DNA from 2 places in the Streptomyces sp. NPDC026500 genome. Region 2 is predicted to be linked to the other one. Evidence: riboswitches for the same ligand, from Rfam matches in the RefSeq annotation. Region 2 holds a riboswitch; the other holds the start of a gene.
What was found. A riboswitch is a leader RNA that binds a small molecule or an ion and turns the genes downstream of it on or off. The one in region 2 is predicted to bind glycine.
Positions count from the first base shown of each region.

Region 1 (3,400 bases), on a different contig from region 2:
GCGCGTGGTCGTCTCGTCGCACGAGATCGACACCTGGTCGGCGTCGACGAGGTGGAGGTTGACGCCGTGGTCGCGGGCGGCGGCCACGATCTCGGCGGAGCGGCCCGGGACCCGCACGGTGAGCGTGTCGAAGTACGCGCCGTGCACGACCTCGATACCGCCGGCGGTGAGCCCCGCGGCCAGGACGGTGGCGTAGCGGTGGGTACGCCGTGCGATGGTCCGCAGGCCGTCGGGACCGTGGTAGACGGCGTACATGCCGGCCATCACGGCGAGCAGCACCTGAGCCGTACAGATGTTGCTGGTCGCCTTCTCGCGGCGGATGTGCTGCTCACGCGTCTGCAGGGCGAGGCGGTACGCCTTGTGCCCGTCGGCGTCCACGGACACACCGACCAGGCGGCCGGGGAGGCTGCGCGCGAACTTCTCGCGCACCGCCATGTAACCGGCGTGCGGACCGCCGAAGCCCATCGGCACACCGAAGCGCTGCGTCGTACCGATCGCGATGTCCGCGTCGAGCTCGCCGGGCGAGGTCAGCAGGGTCAGGGCGAGCAGATCGGCGGCGACGGTGACGACGGCGCCCAGCTCGTGCGCCTGCTCGACGATCGGCTTGATGTCGCGTACGGCACCGGAGGCGCCCGGGTACTGGATCAGCACGCCGTTGATCTCGCGCCCGGCGAGATCGGCCGGGATGCCGTCGGCGAGGTCGGCGACGACGATCTCGACGCCGGTCGGCTCGGCGCGGGTCTCTATGACGGCGATGGTCTGCGGCAGCGCGTCCGCGTCGACCAGGAAGAGGCCCTTCTTGTTCTTGCCCATGCGGCGGGACAGCGCCATCGCCTCGGCGGCGGCGGTGCCCTCGTCGAGGAGGGAGGCGCCGGAGGTCGGCAGTCCGGTCAGCTCGGCGACGACGGTCTGGAAGTTCAGCAGCGCCTCGAGACGGCCCTGCGAGATCTCCGGCTGGTACGGCGTGTACGCGGTGTACCAGGCCGGGTTCTCCATGACGTTGCGCAGGATCACCGGCGGCGTGAACGTGCCGTAGTAACCGAGGCCGATCATCGAGCCGAGCACCTCGTTGCGGTCCGCGAGGGAGCGGAGCTCGGCGAGTACCTCGGCCTCGGTGCGCGCGGCCGGCAGCTTCAGGGCCTCGGCGTTCTTGATCACGTCGGGCACCGCGGCGGCCGTCAGCTCGTCGAGCGAGCCGTATCCGACCTGCGCGAGCATCTTGGCCCGCGCTTCGGAGTCGGGCCCGATGTGGCGCTGCTCGAAGGGAATGCCCTGTTCGAGCTCGGAAAGCGGAATACGAGGGGCGGTCATGGCGGAGGCCTCCTGGTCTGACGCGACCTTCGAGGGGCACCCCGGCACGGGTACCCCGACGGCCTCCCCCTCTGTCATCTCAACCTGAGAGTTTCACCGGATCGTCCTCGGACGGTCCGGCTTTCACCGTCGGTGAGAGCGGAAGCCATCGACACCCGCCCTGCTTTCCAGAGTGACCTCGTCCGTGCGGTACGTGAGCCTGAGAGATTCCGGGGAGGATTTGCTCCTTCGGCGCCTCCGGTGAAATCTGGAGGACTCTCCCGCACGGGATCAGCAGCCGTCTGCCAGCCTACCAGCGAGGACAAGACATCAGCCTTCGAGTGGCCGCCTTCACAAATGTGCTCTTTTGTAGTACTTACGGATGAGTTTGCGACCACTGGAGGGACCGTGCAGACCGACATCGATCCGCGCAACCTGATCGGCCGCAAGGCGTTCGACAGCAAGGGCACCAAGATCGGCACGATCGACGAGGTCTATCTCGACGACGCCACCGGTGTCCCGGAGTGGGCGGCCATACGCACCGGGCTGTTCAGCAGGGATGCCTTCGTGCCCCTGGAGCCCAGCGAGATCGTCGAGGGGACCCTGCGTATCCCCTTCGACCGAGCGCTGATCAAGGACGCCCCCGACTTCGGCGTCGGGCGTCACCTCTCCCCCGAACAGGAACTCCAGCTCTACCACCACTACGGTCTCGACGTGGCGTCCCCTCCGCCGCCGCCGGACCGGGACTTCGGCCGGCTAGCGGGCACGGAGGACGCCTGAGCCCTGCGGCCCGGGCCCGCGTCCGGACCCGGGCCCGCGTCTGGGCCCGGGTCAGGGCCCGCGTCTGGGCCCGCGTCTGGGCCCGCGTCTGGGCCCGGGTCAGGGCCCGCGTCTGGGTCTGGGTCAGGGCCCGCGTCTGGGTCTGGGCCCGCGTCCGCGTCTAGATCTGGGTCTGGGCCCGCGTCCGCGTCTGGGCCCGCGTCCCGGCCCGGACCCTGCGTCCCGGCTTCTGACACCACCGGCTCGGAACCGGCCGGGAGCCCTTCGGCATCCTCCGGTCTTCGCTCCACCAGGGGCAGCGGGTCCGCCGGCTCCAGCTGCGGATCGTCCGTCCGGAAGGTCCGCACCCGGCCGGGATCGGACCAGGGCGTCTCGAACCGCACCGTGACCCGCCCCAGCCCGCTCCCCTGTACCCATCCGTGCCCGAACTCGGCATGGCGCACATCGTGCCCGGAGGGCCACCGCCGCTCCGCGGGCGGTACCTCCCCGGCGGCCTCTTCGGCCGGCTCGTCCGCGGAACGCTCCTCGGCCGCCAGGTCCCCCACGGCAGCGGCCTGCGCCTGCGCGAACAGGTCCTCCTGCGTGTAGTCGGCGAGCCCGGAGACACCTACCCCCAGCAGGCGCACGCCGCCGGTAGTGTCCACGCCCTCCAGCAGCCGGGCTGCGGCCTCCCGGACGACACCGGGGTCGTCCGTGGGCCCCCTCAGCGTCTCGGACCGGGTCAGCGTCGAGAAGTCGTACCTGCGCACCTTCAGCACGATGGTCCGCCCCGACAGCCCGGCCCGGCGCAGCCGCCGCACACACCGGTCCGCGAGCCGCTGCACCTCCAGCTCCACCCGGACGCGGTCGTGGATGTCCACGTCGTACGTGTCCTCGACCGACACCGACTTGGTCTCCCGCTCGGCCACCACGGGCCGCTCGTCGTGGGCCAGCGCCATCGCGAACAGCGCGTGCCCGTGAGCCTTCCCCACCAGCCGTACCAGCTCGTCCTCGCCCGCCTCGGCGAGCTCCTCGACGGTGGTGATGCCGGCCCGCCGCAGATGGTCGCCGGTGGCCGGCCCCACACCCGGCAGTGTCCGTACCGGCATCGGCCCCAGCAGCGCGCGCTCGGTGCCCGGCTCGATCACCACGAGACCGTCGGGTTTGGCCTGCTCCGAGGCGATCTTCGCCAGCATCTTGGAGGCGGCGAGCCCCACCGACCCCGTGAGCCCCGTGACCGCCCGGATGTCCGCGCGCAGCTTGGCACCGGCCAGCCGCGCCGAGGCGTCGTCCCAGGCCGTCCCGCCCGCCTCCAGGTCCACGAACGCCTCGTCCAGGCTCAGCGGCTCCA
Region 1 is NZ_JBVHQB010000009.1:9,309-12,708, reverse strand. Features, by position in the region: gene gcvP (aminomethyl-transferring glycine dehydrogenase) at 1-1,311, opposite strand, end outside; glycine riboswitch at 1,489-1,584, opposite strand; gene ACZ4N5_RS17785 (PRC-barrel domain-containing protein) at 1,699-2,070, shown strand; gene ACZ4N5_RS17780 (DNA polymerase IV) at 1,992-3,400, opposite strand, start outside.
Region 1: it holds a riboswitch for glycine, as region 2 does, so the genes downstream of both, gcvP (aminomethyl-transferring glycine dehydrogenase) here and gcvT (glycine cleavage system aminomethyltransferase GcvT) in region 2, are expected to answer to the same signal.

Region 2 (3,400 bases):
CCTCGCCGTCGACCGGGGAGTACAGGTCGCTGACCGACTTGGTCGACTCCAGCTCACCGCAGGACTCGCCCGCGGTCACCGTGTCACCGACCTCCGGGAGCTGGGCGTAGACGACATCGCCGAGCGCGTTGGCCGCGAACTCGGTGATGCCGACCGTCGCGACGCCGTCCTCGGCGACGGACAGCCACTCGTGCTCCTTGCTGTAGCGCAGCTGCTGGGGGTTGCTCATGGCCTGAATTCTCCTGTACGCGGTGGAGTGCTGATGGAGGGAAGCGTGGGTGACACGGGCGGATGTGCCCAGGGTCACGTCCGACGCCCGACGGGGCGCCCGTCAGGGCCGGCGCCCGACGGGCATACGTGTCATGTCCGGCCCTGCGGACCGGTGTCGTTCCGGCCCGTGCGGACCAGTGTCATTTCTGGCGCCTGTAGAACGGCAGCGCCACGACCTCGTACGGTTCGTGGCTGCCCCGGATGTCCACACCGACACCGGCGGTGCCCGGCGCGGCGTGCGCGGCGTCGACGTACGCCATGGCGATCGGCTTGCCCAGCGTGGGGGAGGGGGCGCCGGAGGTGATCTCGCCGATCACCTGGCCGCCGGCGACGACCGAGTACCCGGCACGCGGCACGCGACGCCCCTCGGCGATCAGGCCGACGAGGACCCGCGGCGGGTTCTGCTCGGCACGGGAGGCGGCCTCCGACAGCGCCGCGCGCCCCACGAAGTCGCCCTCCTTCTCGAACTTCACGACCCGGCCGAGACCGGCGTCGAAGGGGGTCAGCGAGGTGGTCAGCTCGTGCCCGTACAGCGGCATGCCGGCCTCCAGGCGCAGCGTGTCGCGGCAGGACAGACCGCAGGGGACCAGCCCGGCCGGGGTGCCCGCGTCGGTCAGCGCCTGCCACACCTTCTCGGCGTCGGCGGGGGCGACGAACAGCTCGAAGCCGTCCTCGCCGGTGTAGCCGGTGCGGGCGATCAGGGCCGGGACGCCGGCCACCGTGCCCGGCAGGCCGGCGTAGTACTTCAGGCCGTCCAGGTCCGCGTCCGTGACCGACTTGAGGATGCCGGAGGACTCGGGCCCCTGAACGGCGATCAGCGCGTACGCGTCACGGTCGTCGCGCACCACGGCGTCGAAACCGGCGGCGCGCTCGGTCAGCGCGTCCAGCACCACCTGGGCGTTGGAGGCGTTCGCGACGACCATGTAGTCGTGCTCGGCGAGCCGGTAGACGATCAGGTCGTCCAGGATGCCGCCGTCCTCCTGGCAGATCATGGTGTAGCGGGCGCGGCCCACGCCGACGGTGGCGATGTTGCCGACCAGCGCGTGGTTCAGGAGAGCCGCGGCCTCGGGGCCGGTGACGGTGATCTCGCCCATGTGGGAGAGGTCGAAGAGGCCGGCCTTCGTGCGGACGGCGAGGTGCTCGTCGCGCTCCGAGCCGTAGCGCAGGGGCATGTCCCAGCCTGCGAAGTCGGTCATCGTCGCGCCGAGCGAGCGATGCAGGGCATCGAGCGCGGTGTGACGGGGTGCGGTGCTGCTCATCGGTCTGGCTCCCAAGGCATGACGGCGAGGTCGTTCCTCCCCATCTGTCATCGGAACCTGAGAGGTTCATCACGACCCCACGAAATGGTGGTCCTGATTTGCACCTTGGGTGGAGCCACCGGAGAGCGGCCCGCTTTTCAGATGTGCCTCGCCCGCGCGGTAACGGGGCCTGAGAGATTCAAGGGAGGGACTTGCTCCTTCGGCGCCCGGGTACACGTACCCAGGACTCTCCCGCGCGGATTCAAGCGGCCGGTATGCAGTTGGCGCGGCCATCATTGCACGCGCTGTCCGATCCCGGCAGCCCGCACCTGGAGCCGTCCCGTCGGGGCGGTCCGCATCTGTGACCGGCCTGTGGCAGTCCGCGCATGAAAAGGGGAAGCGCCGGGCATTACCTTCTCTTTACAGTCGACGGGGATGGGACTCCACGTCCAAGGGGAGGACGGTCACGGTGAACAGGACCACGGCGTACGCGACGACCTCGGGTCTCGCACTGCCCGAGCAGCCCGGCGCAGCGGCCCGGAAGGCGCGCGGCCCGCTTCCGGCGGCCGTCGTCCGGGATCTTCGCGACCGGGTGGGGCACAGCCCGCACGGTCTGCGCTTCGGGGCGCGCGACGTCGTCGTGGTCACCGGACTGCCCGGCAGCGGCAAGTCGACGCTGATGCGGCGGGCCGTGCGGGGCACGCGCGTCGACTCGCAGGACACCCGCGACCGCTGGGACGGCCGGACGGCCCGCCTGCTGCCGTACGTGGTCTACCGCCCCCTGGTCCGCCTCGCGCACTACGCCGGCCTGCGCCGCGCGCTGCGCGAGGGCGGCGGACTAGTCGTGCACGACTGCGGTACGCAGGCCTGGGTGCGCCGCTGGCTCGCCCGCGAGGCGCGGCGCCGGGGCGGCGCGCTGCACCTGCTGCTGCTCGACGTCACGCCGGGCACCGCGCTGGACGGCCAGCGCGAGCGCGGCCGGGGCGTCTCGCGCTACGCCTTCGCCCGCCATCGCGGCGCGGTCGCCCGGCTGCTGCGCGCCGCCGAGAAGGGAGACCTGCCCGAGGGGTGCGGTTCGGCGGTGCTCATCGACCGGGACGCGGCGGATGTGCTGCGCAGGATCGACTTCGGCCACTGAGCGGTCGCGGTGGCCCACTAACCTTTCCAGCTGGAACAGCGGTTCGAAGCGGGCGGTAGACAGATGGACTTTCCGGCACAGGCGCACCCCCATCCGCACGGCGGTTGGCCCGGCAACGAGTTGGAGGAGGTGTTGTCCTCCTCCCTCGGCGTGCCGGCGGGGCCCTCGGCCGGCGCTCGCATCGTCGAGGTGCTCGGCCGCAGCTTCGTGTGGGTGCCGCTGCCCAACGGCGGCGGCCCGCAGAGCGGTCCGCTCGATCTGCCCACGATGGACCTCGGGGGCCAGGTGTACGTCCCCGTCTTCAGCTCCGAGGAGCAGTTCCGCCAGGTCACCGGCGGCCACATGCCCTACACGATCGCGCCCGCGGTGGAGTTCGCCCGCGGACTTCCGCCGCAGGTCGGCATCGCGGTCAACCCGGACGGCGTGGTCGGCGTACCGCTGCCGCCGATGGCCGTCGCCGAGCTGTGCCGGGCCGGGCGGACCCCGCTGGACGGGTCGGCCAGCGGGGGCCGGGTGCGGCTCTTCGAGCCCGACTGGCAGGAGGACCCGATCGACTTCCTCGCCGCGGCCTCGGCCGAGTTCGCCGGGACCGGCGTCGTCCTGAGCGCCCGCCGCTGCCTGGCCAGCATCGAGGGCGACGATCCGGTCATGTTCATCGGCGTCGAGCTCTCGCTGTGGGAGGGCGAGGCCCGCACCCTGCCCCTCGACGCCCTGGGCCGTGCCCTCGGCCGCGTCCCGATGAACATTCCGGTGA
Region 2 is NZ_JBVHQB010000023.1:48,297-51,696, reverse strand. Features, by position in the region: gene gcvH (glycine cleavage system protein GcvH) at 1-229, opposite strand, end outside; gene gcvT (glycine cleavage system aminomethyltransferase GcvT) at 411-1,529, opposite strand; glycine riboswitch at 1,564-1,676, opposite strand; glycine riboswitch at 1,677-1,773, opposite strand; gene ACZ4N5_RS33350 (AAA family ATPase) at 1,978-2,646, shown strand; gene ACZ4N5_RS33345 (enhanced serine sensitivity protein SseB) at 2,710-3,400, shown strand, end outside.